3 regions of the Brevibacillus sp. Leaf182 genome follow, and region 2 is predicted to be linked to each of the others. Evidence: predicted binding sites of a transcription regulator. Region 2 holds the regulator's gene; each other region holds the start of a gene.
What was found. The regulator CtsR, encoded in region 2, represses protease genes until heat stress. The targets are predictions, from matches to a motif close to ATGGTCAATAAAGGTCAAACA.
Positions count from the first base shown of each region.

Region 1 (5,813 bases), on a different contig from region 2:
GGACACCTTCGAAGGAAACGCCCTGAAAAAAGCAATTGAAATCTCTATATACTTGAATATGCCCGCCCTCGGTGACGATTCTGGTCTGGAAGTAGATGCGCTGGAAGGACGCCCTGGCGTTTACTCCGCACGCTTTGCCGGGGAAGATGCAACAGACGAGCAGAATTGGCGTAAATTGTTGAAAGAGCTGGAAGAGGTGTCGACACAGGAACGCACAGCTCGCTTCCGTTGTACGTTGGCGTTGGTGATTCCGGGTGAAGAGCCAATCATTGCCACTGGCGCTTGTGAGGGCGTAATCGCGCGTGAGCCAAAAGGTACAAACGGCTTCGGATATGATCCGGTATTCTACATCCCATCGATGGACAAAATGATGGCCGAACTCATGCCAGAAGAAAAGAACCAGATCAGCCACCGCGCTCGTGCCATGCAACAACTGCTTGAAATCATCAAGTAGACAAGAGAGAAAACAGGAGAGTGAGGCGTGATGGGAATTCTCATCATGAGCGATAGCCACGGCTTGGTTCGGGAAGTAAGCCAGGTCGTCAACCGACATCATGTCGAAAAAATTTTGCATTGTGGCGATTTTTGTGTCGACCATCAGCGCGAGCCGTTTTCCAACATGACGCTTGTCCGGGGCAATTGCGATTCGACAGAAGAGGTGCCGACTGAGCAAGAGACCGAATGGCGAGACCTTCACATCCTGCAAACGCACGGGCATCTTTTCGGAGTAAAAGGCTCTCTTCTGCGCCTTCATTACCGTGCAGAAGAGGTCGGAGCAAATGTAGTCGTATTCGGTCACTCTCATGTACCTGTCTGTGGCGTAGAGAGAGACATCTTGTTTCTGAATCCGGGCAGCCTGCAAATGCCGCGCGGTTTCCACGTACCGACATATGCTCATTTAGAAGAGACAGGAACGAGTCCGACAGAAGTTTACATATCCGTGGCGTTTTATGATCATGTAGGCAACCTGGTTTCACAATTGGGAGGGAACTATTCTGTTCGTCGACCAATGAGGTCTTCTTGAAAACTAAAAGATTTGTGCTATACTAGAATGGTTATAATGGCTAGAATATTATCATCCGAGCCTGCGAAGATACCATGGCGCGGCTGGCGATGTTCTGTTGATTCGATTTAGGAGGGGAAGTTTACGTGGCAGCAAATTGGGAAAAGGTAGAGAATAACCAGGGAGTCCTGACGGTTGAAGTAGATGCTACGCAAGTAGACGCAGCATTAGATCAAGCGTTTAAAAAAGTGGTTCAAAAAGTTCAAGTTCCAGGGTTCCGTAAAGGAAAAGTACCACGCAAAATGTTCGAATCCCGTTTTGGTGTAGAATCTCTGTACCAAGACGCTCTTGACATTCTGCTTCCAACTGCATACGGACAAGCTGTTCGTGAAGCTGGTATCGAGCCAGTAGATCGTCCAGAAGTAGACGTAACGCAAATGGAACAAGGGAAAAACCTGATCTTCAAAGCGACTGTAACTGTGAAGCCTGAAGTTAAGCTGGGCGACTACAAAGGTCTGTCCATCGAAGAAAAAGACTTCTCTGTAACAGAAGAGAGCGTTGACGCTGAACTGAAGCGTATGCAAGAGCGTCATGCTGAGCTCGTTGCAGTAGAAGAGGGTGCCGCACAAACAGGCGATATCGCTGTAATCGATTTCGAAGGCTTCCAAGACGGAGTAGCTTTTGAAGGCGGTAAAGCGGAAGATTACTCTCTGGAACTGGGTTCCGGTACTTTCATCGCAGGGTTCGAAGAGCAACTGGCTGGCTTGAACATCGGCGAGGAAAAAGAAATTACCGTAACTTTCCCTGAAGAGTACCACTCTCCTAACCTCGCTGGTAAAGAAGCGGTATTCAAAGTGAAGCTGAACAGCCTGAAGCGCAAAAACCTGCCTGCTTTGGATGATGAGTTTGCCAAAGATGTGAGCGAGTTCGACACGCTGGAAGAGCTGAAAGCAGACACCAAGAAAAAACTCGAAGAAAAAACAGCGCAAGAAAAAGATCAATATGTTCGCGAGCAGCTCGTTCTGAAAGCAGCTGAAAACGCTGAGATCGATTTGCCAGCAGTAATGGTTGAGCATGAATTGGATCAAATGGTAAATGAATTTGGTCAACGTCTGCAATACCAAGGCATGACGCTGGAACTGTACTACCAGTTCTCCGGTATGGATGAGAGCCAACTGCGTGATCAATTGCGTGCAGACGCAACATCCCGCGTTCGCACTTCCCTCACTTTGGAAGCAATCGGCAAAGCAGAAAACATCGAAGCAACAGAAGAAGACGTAAACGCAGAACTGGATAAACTGGCTGGCGTATACGGCCGTCCAGCTGATGAGCTGCGCAAAATCTTCTCTGCACAAGATGGCATGGCTGCTCTGTACCGCGATGTGCAAACTCGCAAAACAGTAGATTTGCTGGTTGCAGAAAGCAAAGTAACAGCATAAGCTTAGAAGAACGCATGATTGGTCAGTGGGCAGGCTAACCCTGACGCTGGCTGTCAAGACCACAAGGCACGAGTGTATCGTGCCTTGTTTTTCCACCATTGACTTTTTTCGGCAAAGGAGGAAAATACATAATGCTAATCCCTATGGTCATCGAGCAAACAAGCAGGGGAGAGCGCTCCTACGATATTTACTCGCGTCTCCTGAAAGACCGGATTATTCTGTTGGGCACCGAGATTGATGATGAAATCGCCAATCTGGTTGTCGCTCAGCTACTTTTCTTGCAGGCGGAAGATCCGGACAAAGACATATCGCTATACATAAACTCTCCAGGTGGTTCAGTTACAGCAGGAATGGCCATCTATGACACCATGCAGTACATCAAACCGGATGTGTCCACGATTTGTGTGGGCATGGCTGCCAGCATGGGTGCGTTCCTGTTGGCTGCGGGTGCAAAAGGCAAGCGTTTCGCTCTGCCAAATGCCGAAGTAATGATTCACCAACCGCTCGGTGGTGTGCGTGGGCAAGCAGAAGACATTCGCATTCATGCGGAGTGGATTATGAAAACGAAGCGTCAGCTAAATGAGATTTTGTCTGAGCGGACAGGTCAGCCTTATGAACGCGTAGAGCAAGATACGGATCGCGACAATTTCATGAGTGCAGAAGAAGCAAAGGCCTACGGATTGATTGACTCTATTATTGAACGCAAAAACTGACCCGTTGTGAGGTGAAGCGCATGTTTAAGTTTAACGACGACAAAGGCCAACTGAAGTGTTCCTTCTGCGGCAAGTCCCAGGAACAGGTGCGCAAGCTGGTAGCTGGTCCTGGTGTTTACATTTGTGACGAATGTATCGAACTGTGCAATGAAATTGTACAGGAAGAACTGGGCACTGAAGAAGAAATCGATATGAAAGAAATTCCAAAGCCAGTGGAAATTCGCAAAATCTTGGATGACTATGTCATTGGTCAGGATATGGCGAAGAAGTCCTTGTCTGTAGCGGTGTACAATCACTACAAACGGATTAATTCCGGGGCGAAGATCGAGGATGTGGAGCTGCAAAAATCCAACATCATGCTGATCGGTCCGACTGGTAGCGGGAAAACGTTGCTCGCGCAAACATTGGCGCGCATTCTGAATGTACCTTTCGCGATTGCGGATGCAACTTCTCTGACAGAAGCAGGCTATGTGGGTGAAGACGTTGAAAACATCTTGCTCAAGCTCATTCAGGCTGCTGACTATGATGTGGAGAAGGCTGAAAAAGGAATCATATACATCGACGAGATTGATAAGGTAGCCCGCAAATCGGAAAACCCATCTATCACGCGTGATGTATCTGGTGAAGGCGTTCAGCAAGCGCTTTTGAAAATTTTGGAGGGGACGGTTGCGAGTGTTCCACCACAAGGCGGACGCAAGCATCCTCACCAAGAGTTCATCCAAATCGACACGTCGAACATTTTGTTCATCTGCGGTGGTGCATTTGATGGCGTCGAGCAGATTATCAAGCGTCGTTTGGGTAAAAAAGTCATCGGTTTCGGTGCAGACTTCGGCGATGGCGTAAAAGGCGATCTGAAAGCCGGAGAATACCTGAAATACATTTTGCCGGAAGACCTGCTGAAATTTGGTCTGATTCCGGAGTTCGTCGGTCGTTTGCCAGTACTTGCTACTCTGGAGCCGCTGGATGAGGAGACGCTTGTGCGTATCCTGACAGAGCCGAAAAACTCTTTGGTGAAACAGTACCAAAAACTGCTGAGTCTCGACGGTGTTGAGCTGGAGTTCGATAACGGTGCGCTCATGCAAATCGCCAAAGAAGCGATTAAGCGCAATACTGGTGCACGCGGACTGCGTGCGATTATCGAACAAATCATGCTCGACATGATGTATGAACTGCCTTCCAGAGAAGACGTCAACAAGTGCGTCATTACTGAAGAAACGGTTCGCGACAAAGTGAAGCCGCAACTGTTGACCAAAGAAGGTCAGGAATTGCACGAAGAGACAGCATAAGTATTGTCTAACAGACCATCTCGTGATAAGCGAGGTGGTTTTTTTGTTGTTGGTTTACGTCTACGCTTGCGGGGCAATACTACTTGATATCGTTCAAGAGAAGCTTTACATATGCACAAAACGGTCATGAACGTATTCCCTCTCTTCGGGGGACAAAAGCTGACCGCAAGCGAAGACGCATGGGAGGGACTGCATATGGACTATACGACATTGGTCATTGCTGTCATTGAAGTGGTTGTTGGTATCGTGATCGGCACCTACTTTTGGAACTTGCTGCGAGCGCAGAGAAACACGAAAACCTCAACCGAAAAGGAATCACGCAAGGATCTTGATTCCATTCGTAAGATGAGAATGGTTGCGTTGACAGAACCTCTGTCAGAGAGAACAAGACCAGCGACTTTGGAAGAAATTGTCGGACAGGAAGATGGGCTTCGTGCGTTGCGTGCCGCTTTGTGTGGTCCCAACCCACAGCATGTCATTATTTATGGACCACCTGGTGTAGGCAAGACCGCAGCGGCTAGGGTCGTGCTGGAAGAAGCGAAGAAAAATCAGCTATCTCCGTTTTCTTCTGATGCCAAGTTTATTGAAATCGATGCGACGATTGCTCGTTTTGATGAGCGCGGCATTGCTGACCCGTTAATCGGCTCTGTACATGATCCGATTTATCAAGGGGCAGGCTCGCTTGGGCAGGCGGGTATTCCGCAGCCAAAGCCAGGCGCTGTGACGAAAGCGCACGGTGGCATGCTTTTTCTTGATGAAATAGGGGAACTTCATCCTGTGCAGATGAATAAGTTACTGAAGGTTCTCGAAGACCGCAAAGTCATGCTAGAGAGTGCTTACTACAGTGAGGAAAATAACCAAATTCCTTCGCATATTCATGACGTTTTCAAATACGGTTTGCCCGCTGATTTCCGTCTGGTGGGAGCGACGACGAGGTTGCCAGAAGAACTGCCTGCTGCGCTTCGTTCCCGTTGCCTGGAAATCTTTTTCCGCCCGTTAAAGGCTGGAGAAATCGGGAGTATCGTGCGTACGGCTGTGCCTAAAATGAATATGAATATTGAAGACGGCGCTGTTTCCGTGATCGAGCGCTATGCGACCAATGGACGTGAAGCGATCAATACATTGCAAATCGCTGCGGGAATTGCCTTGACGGAAGATCGCCAAGACATCCATGCTGCCGATGTGGAATGGGTGATGCACAGCAGTCAAAAATCGCCACGCCCCGAAAAACAGGTGCATGATACGCCGCAAGTCGGATTGGTTAATGGTCTTGCTGTGTACGGTCCGAACATGGGTAGTGTGATGGAGCTGGAAGTGACTGCTTCCCCCGCAGTGATTCCTGGTCAAGGTCGAATGGCGATGACAGGAATGG
Region 1 covers NZ_LMPN02000026.1:54,028-59,840, forward strand. The annotation lists gene ASG16_RS18610 (XTP/dITP diphosphatase) at 1-454, shown strand, start outside; gene ASG16_RS18615 (metallophosphoesterase family protein) at 485-1,024, shown strand; gene tig (trigger factor) at 1,150-2,442, shown strand; gene clpP (ATP-dependent Clp endopeptidase proteolytic subunit ClpP) at 2,574-3,155, shown strand; gene clpX (ATP-dependent protease ATP-binding subunit ClpX) at 3,176-4,441, shown strand; gene lonB (ATP-dependent protease LonB) at 4,637-5,813, shown strand, end outside.
Region 1: a site for CtsR is predicted at 2,528-2,548, ahead of clpP (ATP-dependent Clp endopeptidase proteolytic subunit ClpP). Genes of this name have one in related genera too.

Region 2 (5,813 bases):
TTTCAGGGAATGAAACCAACCTCTTTACCCCAGAATGGGTAAGGAGGTTTTTCGTTTTTACAGCAAAAAGTCAAACTCGCGATTATTTTGTCGATAAGTTAGGCCGAATGACCGACAAGTTCCCTCTTGCAGACGGGTCTTGGGGTAGACTAACATGAGAAGGTACCTGATCCAGGCGTTGGAGTAGGCGAGGTTATGAAGGAGAATCGTTCATGAAAAAAATTCTAATCTTTTCCGCTTCCATCGGTAACGGACACAACCAGGCAGCGCGGGCCATGCAAGAAAGCTTGGCTGAGAGTGGTTGCACATCAATGATCATCGATACGTTGGAATATATTAGCCCCACCTTTCACAAGATTTTGCTGGAAAGCTATATGAATCTGTTAAGGCTGTCACCCAAGATGTGGGGCAGAATTTACCATAATACGGAAAAAACCCGTTTCTTCGATATGAATGTGCTGATGAATAAGTTACTGGCAAACAAACTGAAAAAGCTGATCAACAGTGTACAGCCTGATGCCTTTATTGCTACGCATCCGTTTGCAAGCTGTATGCTCTCCGTACTGAAAGGGAGAAATGATTGGAAGGAACCAATCTATACGATCATTACTGACTATACCATCCATCCTTCATGGATTAATCACCATATCAATTATTACTTCATCGGCCATGAGCAACTGTATTACCTGTTAGACGTTTATCGACAGGATCATCAAAAATTCATTCCGATGGGCATTCCCATCATGAAAAAATTCAGCTTGCCATTGGACGCCGATTTGATTCGGCAAAAGCTGGGCCTCGCTCCTGGACAAAAGAGCATTATTCTTTCGGGGGGCGGATTGGGTCTCGGCTCGATGGAAAAGGTATTAGATGGGTTAGAAGAGATTAACATTCCTCTGAAAACCTTTGTGTTAACAGGGACAAACGACAAGCTGTACAATAAAGTGACAAATCGTACGTATCGCCATGAAGTCGTGCCGCTAAAATTCATCAATAACTTCCACGAATACTTGGAAACGGCTGATTTAATTGTCACCAAATCAGGCGGACTTACATCAGCTGAAGTAATGAGTAAACGGGTACCCATGATTGTTTACAACCCTCTGCCTGGACAGGAAGAGAGGAACAGCCACTTTTTGCTCAATAATGGATGTGCGGTACATGCGAATCTGTCGGAGCAATTGATTTACTTTATCGATGAACTATTGCATAGCCCGTCCAAGGTGGATTATATGCGTAGAATGGGACAGAAAATCTCGAAGCCAGATGCTGCACAAAGAATTACCGAGTTCATCATGGATGATATGAATATGTTGCCAGGAAAAGTAGAATAGCGGCCTAGCCAGACAAAATGGAGGAACCCATGACTGTACCATTCGCCATATTATTTGATATGGATGGCACGTTACTGCAAACAGAAAAGCTGTCCACTCCAGCATTTATTCGAACGTTTGACCAGCTTCGTCAAAAAGGGCTATGGCAAGGGGAAACCCCAGACGAACGTGAATTGATCAATGTACTGGGAATGACGATCGAGCAGATCTGGGACAAATTACTGCCGGGTGCGAGTGAGGAAGCTATTCGCTTAGCTGACGCCTTCTTGCTAGACAATGAAATCCAGTTACTCAAAGAAAGAGTGACCGAGCTATATCCGAATGTAAAATCAACCTTGGAAACGCTGCGAGAAAAAGGATTTGCTTTGTTTATAGCAAGTAATGGGCAGGAAGAGTACATCGATGCCATTTGCCAGGAATACGAATTAAAGCCGCTAATGACCGATCTGTACTCAGCTGGCCGTTTCCGCACACATTCCAAAAATGATCTGGTTGCAAAATTGTTGTCTGATTACAAAATCGGGCAGGCCATCATGGTAGGGGATCGTCACTCCGACGTGGAAGCAGGCAAGACAAACGGTTTATTTACCATTGGATGCGACTTTGGTTTTGCCAAACCAGGTGAACTTGACGGGGCAGATGTCATCATCACCAGCTTCACACAGCTACTGAATCATTTGCCAGCAATCGACACCAATACACAAGAACAAACATAAACCATTCCTCAGGGAGTGGTTTTTTTGTTGATCATGTCCTAGTTTCAAGCGACCCTCTTTTGCCCACACTAGAATGTGTAAGGGACACTTGCGGGCACGCACTAAACCCATTATAATTAACGTCAAAGATAGTCAAAGTCAATAGGTAACCTCAGAAGAACATACACAGAGGAATAGGAGGCGATGACTTGCGTAACATCTCGGACATCATTGAACATCACTTGAAAAGCATCATTACAAACAGTCCCAATGGATCGATCGAGATTCAGCGTAGTGAGCTTGCCGACCATTTTCAATGTGTGCCGTCTCAGATCAATTACGTCATCAATACGCGCTTTACCGTTCAAAAAGGGTACATTGTAGAGAGTAAGCGCGGGGGCGGCGGGTATATTCGCATACGCAAGGTGCAGATTGTCAGCAAAGCACGCTTGCAAGAATTGCTGACAGAGGAACTAATTGGTGAGAGCATCAGTCAGAGCGTGGGAAATGCGATCGTAGAAAGACTATTTGAAGAAGGATTAGTCAACATCAGAGAAGCCACCTTAATGAAAATCGCTACCTCGCGAAATGTATTAACGCTAGAAGCTGAATTGCGGGATCGTTTGCGGGCAAATATTTTAAAGCAGATGATCGCAGCAATCTTGTTGAAGTAAAAGGAGGTATGATGTTATGAACTGTGAGGAATGCGGAAAACGACCGGCGACACTTCATTTGACGAAAATCGTCAATGGCGAAAAAACCGAATACCATATTTGCGAGCAGTGTGCTCATGAAAAAGGGGACGTCTTTACCGGCTTTCACAACTTCAGCATCAACAATCTCCTGTCAGGACTTTTAAAATTTGATCCCATGCAAAAGAATGGACGCGAAACGGCAACGAATAAGCCGCTTCAATGCGAAACATGTGGTCTCACATATTCTCAATTTAGTAAAAGTGGCCGATTTGGCTGTAGTGATTGCTACACTTTTTTGGGTGATCGACTGGACCCCCTTTTCCGCCGGATTCATGGAAACACACAGCATAGTGGAAAAGTACCAGAGCGGATGGGTGGCAAACTGAAGATCCGTAAAGAGCTGGAACAACTAAAGCAAGCGCTGCAAAGTCATGTCGCCAGTGAAGAGTTCGAGAAGGCAGCAGAAATGCGTGATCGAATTCGAGCATTGGAACAAAAAATGGCCCAATCGTAGCAAGGGAGGTTAGCTGGTTATGTCCCAAAAGCAGTTTATGCAAAACCCGTGGAGCAATTGGATGAAAGGAGAAGGTCCTGATTCCGACATTGTCATTAGTACACGGCTGCGTATCGCCCGTAACCTGCGCCAGCACCCCTTTCCGTTATTGGCAACGGACTCGCAGGGCGAGGAAGTCGTCAGAAAGGTAACGGAAGTAAGCGATTCGGAGGCAATGCGCAAACGGCATCAGCTCCAGGCTATCCATATGGATCAAATTAACCCGTTAGAAAAACGCGTGCTCGTAGAAAAGCATCTAATTAGCCCCCATCTGGCAGAGGAATCTCGCAAAGGTGCCGTATTACTTCGGGAAGATGAGTCTGTCAGCATTATGGTTAATGAAGAAGATCACATTCGAATACAGGTACTATTACCCGGGTTTCGTTTGAACGAGGCATGGGAAATAGGTACGAAGATAGACGACATTTTTGAGAAAAACTTGAACTACGCGTTCGACGAGACACGTGGATATCTTACAAGTTGCCCAACCAATGTGGGTACGGGAATTCGTGCATCTGTGATGCTGCACTTGCCGGCGCTGGTGATGACGCAGCAGATCAGCAGAATTTTACAGGCAATTAATCAAGTTGGTCTAGTCGTTAGAGGAATTTACGGAGAGGGCAGCGAAGCTCTAGGGAATCTTTTTCAGTTATCCAATCAGGTCACACTGGGGATGTCTGAGTCGGATATCCTTTCCAATCTCTACGGTGTAGCTAGACAGATTATTGAGCAAGAGCGTGTGGCACGTACTTATTTGCTGGAGCATACTCGGGTCTCGTTGGAGGATCGGATTTTTCGATCGTATGGTATCCTGATGTACGCCCGCACGGTAGAGTCCAAGGAGGCGGCACAGCGTCTGTCCGATGTACGTCTGGGGATAGATCTAGACATCATTCCGGATGTATCTCCGCTGGTCCTAAACGAACTGTTAGTCACGACACAGCCAGGGTTTTTACAACACCACGCTGGACAAAAGCTCACTCCGGACCAACGCGATGAAAGAAGGGCAAGGCTGATCCGCGAACGTCTGCGCGTAGTAGAATCACAAGAGTAATCGTAATGGTATCACGCAATTGTTAACCATATAGAGAAAAAACACGGTTATACGGAGGTGTACGATATGATGTTTGGACGTTTTACAGAACGAGCACAAAAAGTACTGGCGCTTGCCCTGGAAGAGGCGGTTCGTCTCGGACACAAAGATATTGGGACAGAGCATGTGCTGCTGGGACTCATTCGAGAAGGCGAAGGGATTGCGGCGAAGGCATTGCAATCACTTGGGCTTGGCCTCGATAAAATCCAGAGCGAAGTGGAGTCGTTAATCGGGCGAGGAACAGAGCAGTCCGGTAGTAATTACACACCAAACTATACACCTCGCGCCAAAAAGGTTATTGAACTGTCGATGGACGAAGCCCGCAAGCTGGGTCATACCTATGTGGGGACTGAACATATTCTGCTTGGCTTGATCCGTGAAGGAGAAGGCATTGCTGCGAGAATCATGAACAATTTGGGCGTTAGCCTGAACAAGGCACGTCAACAGGTGCTCCAGCTTCTTGGCAGCTCGGAAATGATGGCATCTCATCAACCGTCTGGAGGGAACCCAGCGGCGAATACGCCGACACTGGACGGCTTGGCAAGGGATCTGACTGCAATCGCTCGTGATGGCGGGCTGGACCCTGTCATCGGTCGCCAAAAAGAAATCGAGCGTGTGATCCAAGTACTTAGCAGACGCACCAAAAACAACCCTGTATTGATTGGGGAGCCTGGCGTCGGGAAAACAGCGATCGCAGAAGGTCTTGCCCAAAAAATCGTCAACAACGAAATTCCGGAGACCCTCCGTGATAAACGCGTCATGACCCTCGATATGGGAACCGTTGTTGCGGGAACCAAATATCGCGGTGAGTTCGAAGATCGTCTGAAAAAAATCATGGACGAAATTCGCCAAGCAGGAAACATCATCCTGTTTATTGATGAGCTGCACACCCTGATTGGTGCAGGTGGAGCAGAAGGCGCTATTGATGCCTCCAACATTTTGAAGCCTGCTCTGGCACGTGGCGAGCTACAGTGCGTAGGTGCTACTACGCTGGATGAATATCGCAAGTACATCGAAAAAGACGCGGCACTGGAGCGTCGTTTCCAACCGATTCAGGTTGATGAACCGACAGCGGAGGATGCTATTCGTATCCTGCATGGCCTTCGTGATCGTTACGAAGCCCACCATCGTGTCAAAATTACCGATGAAGCAATCGAGCAGGCAGTAAAACTGTCTGACCGCTATATTACGGAACGCTTCCTGCCTGACAAGGCTATCGACTTGGTCGACGAGGCGGCATCCAAGGTTCGCTTGCAATCCTTTACGGTTCCACCAAACCTCAAAGAGCTGGAGGGACGTCTGGAAGAGGTGCGCAAGGAAAAAGACGCTGCCGTACAATCACAAGAATTCGAGGAAGCAGCAGCTCTTCGCGATCAGGAGCAAAAACTGCGTGAAGAACTGGATAAAACGAAAAAAGACTGGAAAGAGCGCCAAGGTCAGCTA
Region 2 covers NZ_LMPN02000007.1:209-6,021, forward strand. The annotation lists gene ASG16_RS00050 (MGDG synthase family glycosyltransferase) at 213-1,334, shown strand; gene ASG16_RS00055 (HAD hydrolase-like protein) at 1,364-2,050, shown strand; gene ASG16_RS00060 (CtsR family transcriptional regulator) at 2,239-2,703, shown strand; gene mcsA (protein-arginine kinase activator protein McsA) at 2,720-3,238, shown strand; gene mcsB (protein-arginine kinase McsB) at 3,258-4,331, shown strand; gene ASG16_RS00075 (ATP-dependent Clp protease ATP-binding subunit) at 4,398-5,813, shown strand, end outside.

Region 3 (5,813 bases), on a different contig from region 2:
TTTTCTGTCCGTGTCAGTCATCGAGACATGGAGAAGAACAAATGAGCATAAGATGGCAGGAAAGACTGAAACGCGCATAAATAGCCACCTGTGGTATGTGTATTAGAAATAATGAGGTGACATATGCCTACTAAGGGAGTCGGGAGGCTACAGTCAAGGCCATTACGGGTAGTCGTTATTGGCGGAGGAACGGGTCTGTCCGTCCTTCTACGCGGTTTAAAGCACGAGCCGGTGCATATCACAGCGATTGTTACGGTAGCAGACGATGGGGGAAGCTCTGGACGTTTGCGAGAAGAAATGGATATGCTTCCACCTGGCGACATTCGAAACGTCTTGACTGCTCTGGCCGATACAGAGCCATTGATGGAAAAAGTCATGCAATATCGTTTTTCCACAGGCACGGGATTAGCAGGGCATAATTTGGGAAATCTATTACTTGCAGCGATGAACGAAATCACTGGAGACTTTGTCACCGCAGTCAAAACATTAAGCGGGGTTTTGGCAGTGCGTGGAGATGTATTGCCAGCTTCCACGCAATCGATTCAGTTGAAAGCGGAAATGACAGATGGATCTCTCGTAATCGGAGAATCCCAAATACCGTTGACTGGCAAAGAAATCAAGCGGGTGTTCCTTGACCCGGAGGATGCTGTTCCTCTGAGCGAAGCCCTGATGGCTATTGCCGACGCGGATGCCATTTTGATTGGGCCTGGCAGCTTGTACACGAGCATCCTGCCCAATTTATTAGTACGCGGGTTATTTGAAGCGATTACACGCGCACAAGCCCCGAAAATCTATATTTGTAACGTCATGACACAACCGGGGGAGACAGACGGTTTTTCTGCATCCAGGCACGTGAATGTCATGTATGAACATGTAGATAGACCATTTCTGGATACGATCATTGTCAATTCAGCCGAGCTGCCTACCCATGTATTGGACAAATACGCGGAAAAAGGAGCAGCTCCTGTCCGATGTGACTTAAAGCAACTGCGCCAACTCGGTCTGCATGTTGTGGCGAGGCCGTTAGTCACATTTGAGGACGGATACCTACGTCATGATGCACATGCTGTCAGCAAGCAGATTGTGTCACTGGTCAGACGAAGACGGAAGGTGCTGAAGATAGAGAAGGAGTAGTGAAGTCGATGTCATTCGCCGCGCATACCAAAAAAGAACTTACCATGACGGAGGGTGCCGATTGCTGCAGCAAGGCAGAGCTCTCAGCCTTGATTCGGATGAATGGAAGTCTGCAGTTTGGAGCCGGACGACTGGTGCTGGATGTGACGACAGAGAACGCGGCGATTGCCCGACGTATTTACACGTTAATCAAGAGGCTGTTTCAGATACACGCTGAACTGCTGGTTCGCAAAAAAATGCGTTTGAAAAAGAACAACGTTTACATTGTGCGTATTCCGAATAAGGCCAATGAGGTTTTGCAAGACTTGGGCATCATGGATCAAAGCCTGTCGTTTATCCCAGGAATCGCCCCTGAGATCGTGAAGAAGTCCTGTTGCCGCGCTGCTTATTTGCGGGGGGCTTTTTTGGCGGGGGGATCTGTGAATCATCCAGAGGCATCCAGCTATCATCTGGAGATTTTTACTTCCTATCAGGATTTTTGCGAAGCATTGACCAAGATCGCCAATCGGTATAAACTAAATGCCAAGTGCATCGAGCGGAAAAAAGGGTATGTTCTCTATATTAAAGAAGGCGAAAAGATTACAGAGTTTTTGAGCTTGATTGGAGCTCATCAGGCGCTTCTGTATTTCGAGGACGTTCGAATCGTAAAGGACATGCGGAACTCAGTAAACCGTTTACACAATTGTGAAATCGCCAACATAAACAAAACGGTGAATGCAGCCACCAGACAAATGGAAAATATTCAGCTCATCGATCAAGAGATGGGATTGGAGAATTTGCCAAAACGTCTGCGAGAGGTCGCGGAGCTTCGAGTGGCTCATCCTGACATCAATTTGAAAGAATTGGGTGAGATGGTGCCAAGCGGAGTAGTGAGCAAATCGGGTATTAACCACCGCTTGCGAAAAATTAACGAAATCGCTGACAAAATACGAGAAAAACAAAATATTTCGATGTAGATGCATGTTATACTTAAGGATAATAGTCTACAAGTGAGGAGGTCCATTCATGGTTCAACAGCAGGTCGTGGTTCAGTTAAAGACCGGTTTGCAAGCTCGTCCAGCAGCCTTTTTCGTTCAGGAGGCTAACCGTTTTGCATCGGAAGTATTCGTAGAAAAAGGCAACAAGAAGGTCAATGCGAAAAGCATCATGGGTATCATGAGCCTCGCAATCAGCTCTGGAACGGAAATTACCATTTTAGCAGAAGGGCCGGATGCCTCCCAGGCAGTCACCAGCCTTACGAATCTGGTAAGCAAAGAAGAATAGAGTCACGAGAGACACTTTTCCCGTATGGAAGGTGTCTTTTTTTGTTGGTTATCTTGATGAATATGTATCAATTCACTTCGGGCAGGGCATTTCTAACCATGTATATTGCATGAAGGAGGAATGACACATGAGTAACCGTGATAAGTGTTACGAAGGCCGCGATTGTTATGATATGGACATTGATCGGATGGTGAACGAGGGACTGGGAGGTGGAGTTGTTTCCGATCAAAACGGCCTGATTGAAGAAACAACTGTAGACACGATGACAGGGGCGTCGTCAGCCAAGCAAGCCCTTGAAGATGAGCAATAGGGAGCCGCTTATGAATGTAACGAGAGCACAGGCCATTATGAGCTCCGACGACCATATCAAGGTAGAGTACGAAGGACAAGCCGTTTGGATCGATGCTGTAGACGAAAAAACGTCAACAGCACGTGTGCATGAGGAAAAAAATCCAGGACATAGCCGGACGGTCTATGTCAGTCAGTTAATGGAAGTATCACAATGATTCATCGAAAAAGCCGAGCAAACCAAGGGAAGCCTCTTGGGGCTTGCTCGGCATACAAAAAAACACTCGGCCCATAGTTCAGGCACGAGTGCTTCTTTTTTTACTAGGTATCTCTTATTTTTTGGAAGACGGTTCGGAAGTGATGACTTTGTCAATCAATCCGTACTCTACTGCTTCTGCGGCAGAGAGGAAGTTGTCGCGATCGGTATCCTTTTGGATGCGCTCCAAAGGCTGTCCAGTGCGTTCAGCCAGGATGGTGTTCAGATGATCACGCATCTTCAAAATACGTTTTGCGGCAATCTCAATGTCGCTCGCTTGTCCTTGGGCTCCACCCAATGGTTGGTGGATCATGACTTCACTGTTTGGCAGAGCAAAGCGTTTGCCTTTTGCCCCAGCAGCCAGCAGGAATGCTCCCATCGAAGCAGCCATTCCGATACAAATGGTGGATACATCTGGCTTGATGAAGTGCATAGTATCGTAAATTGCCATACCAGCAGTAATAGAACCGCCTGGGCTGTTTATGTACAAGTGAATGTCTTTCTCCGGATCTTCCGCCTGAAGGAACAACAACTGTGCCACAACGATATTGGCTACGGTGTCGTTGATTGGGGTTCCCAGAAAGATGATGCGGTCTTTGAGCAGGCGGGAATAAATGTCGTAAGCACGTTCCCCGCGGTTCGTCTGTTCAATGACGGTTGGAATTAAATTCATATGCATCTAGTCTTCCTCCTCTCTTTGTAACAATATCATACACAAAAGGTCAATGAAGGTCAAACACATAAGTGCGCGCCCTCACTACCATGTTTGCCAATTTCCCTCTGTCTAAACCTACTCGAAAAAGAAAACATTCATTCCTTAGAATTCTCATCGGCTTCGGTCAAATCGACGGCGAGTTTCAGCGTGGCTTTCATCTTTTTTCCCTTGATGATCGTATATTCATCGACTTGTTTGGCCTGTAGCTGATTGATGGCTTCCGCCAGCTCCTGTTGATCTTTGTATGGTTCAATGGTCAATAAGCATTCCTCGTCACTGGCCTCTTGATAAATGAGAAAAAAACGTTCCCCTGCCATGGTAAGCCTCACTTTCGAAAGTTATCCACAATGTTATGCACAGGTTGTGCACAAAAACATTTGTTCGTGGGATATTTTATTTTTTTCCTAGTCTTGTCATGTTTAGTGAGAGAATTACATAGGAAATGTATGGGATAAAAAAGAAGGAAAAAGTTGATTCGTGTCGAACTTTACAAAATTGGAATTCATTTCATGATATTTAAGGGGTGTTTATTATGCTTCGCAAGTTTTCAACAATGATGCTGACAGCGGCTCTTCTAACAGGAAGTGTAGCAGCAACGGCTGCGTTTGCCCAAACTGCGCCTGCTCCTGTACAGCAACAAAAAATCAAGGTTCAGCTAAACGGCAAGGAGTTCCCATTCCCAGAAGAGATCGTTACTGAAAATGGTGTTGCGTATGTGAATGCGAGCACATTGGCGATTGCTTTGGGTGGTTCCGCAGCATGGGATAGCACGACCAAATCTCTGCTGGTTGCCAAAGACAATACGTACGCTCTACGTATGTACGAAAACAAAAACTTTGCTTATAAAAACGGCAAAGAAACCAGTGTAGCAAATCCGCCACGTCCAGTGACCGGAGCAGTGCTCGTTCCTCTCGTATTCATCGCCCAAGAATTGGGTGCAAAAGTAGAGTACGATGCAAAAACGCTCACTTACAAGCTGAGCATTCCAATTAATTCCTAGAAATGAATGGAACTTCTCATCAAGATAGCCACTTCTATGCGTAGAAGTGGCTATTTGCTTTCTTACTACATGCGTACGCCTCTATTAGCAGACAGCGAAAGAGGTTATTTAATTGATTCTTCCTTCAATCATTTCTATTGCAAATTTTCTAAAATATCCTACAATAAGATTGTGATTCATAGTTTGCTCATAAATAAAGAGGGGGATGTTTTGCTATGAAAAAACAGAAATCATTGTCGATACTGGCTGCAACATTTGCTCTGAGCACATTGCTCGCGGGCTGTGGTGGAGGTACGGGGACTGGTGGACAAAGCGCGACACCACAGCCCAGCAACAATAGTGGAGGAAGCACGGGCGGTGCAAGCGGAGCTACTGAGAAGCTCGTGATTGCTGTAGTTGGTCCGATGTCTGGTCAGTACTCCGATTACGGAAGCACAGCAAAAGCTGGTGCTGAATATGCATTGAAAGAAAAAAAGGAGGCATTCAAAGCACTTGGCTTTGATGTTGAATTGTCCGCGCAAGACGACCAAGCTGACCCGAAACAAGGGGTAGCAGTCGCGCAAATGTTGATTTCAAATCCTGACGTAGTCGGAGTAGTTGGCCATGCTACAACAGGTGCTTCGATCACAGCAGCAGCGCAATACGAGCAAGAGAAGCTCGTAATGGTATCTCCTTCCGCAACGGGATCAGATTTGACTGAGCAAGGCAAGAAGATCGTACACCGCATTTGTGCGCGTGATGATCAACAAGGCTCCAAGGCTGCTATTTTTGCCAAAAATCAGTTGAATGTAAAAACGGCGTTCGTTATGCATGACAAGGCTGCCTATGGACAAGGTCTTGCAACAGAAGTGAAAAAGCAATTTGAAAAAGACGGCGTACAAGTTCTCGGCTTTGAAGGGGTAACGGCAGGCGAGAAGGATTATAGTGCGATCATCACCCAAATCCTTGCGAAAAATCCAGAGATGATCTACTTCGGTGGATACTACTCTGATGCAGGAATCATCGTGAAGCAAGCACGTGAAAAAGGCTTCAAAGGTGTCTTTATGGGTGGAGATGGCTACGACTCTGCTGACATGGTGAAAATTGCTGGTGCGGAAAATGCCAATAACGTAGTCTTTACTTCTACTGTTGGCGATATTGGTGCTACCGAAGACGGC
Region 3 covers NZ_LMPN02000017.1:353,989-359,801, reverse strand. The annotation lists gene rapZ (RNase adapter RapZ) at 1-45, shown strand, start outside; gene mgfK (gluconeogenesis morphogenetic factor MgfK) at 124-1,134, shown strand; gene whiA (DNA-binding protein WhiA) at 1,143-2,090, shown strand; gene ASG16_RS07685 (HPr family phosphocarrier protein) at 2,140-2,397, shown strand; gene ASG16_RS07680 (hypothetical protein) at 2,525-2,707, shown strand; gene ASG16_RS07675 (H-type small acid-soluble spore protein) at 2,718-2,903, shown strand; gene clpP (ATP-dependent Clp endopeptidase proteolytic subunit ClpP) at 3,018-3,620, opposite strand; gene ASG16_RS07665 (hypothetical protein) at 3,752-3,973, opposite strand; gene ASG16_RS07660 (copper amine oxidase N-terminal domain-containing protein) at 4,189-4,656, shown strand; gene ASG16_RS07655 (branched-chain amino acid ABC transporter substrate-binding protein) at 4,872-5,813, shown strand, end outside.
Region 3: a site for CtsR is predicted at 3,660-3,680, ahead of clpP (ATP-dependent Clp endopeptidase proteolytic subunit ClpP). Genes of this name have one in related genera too.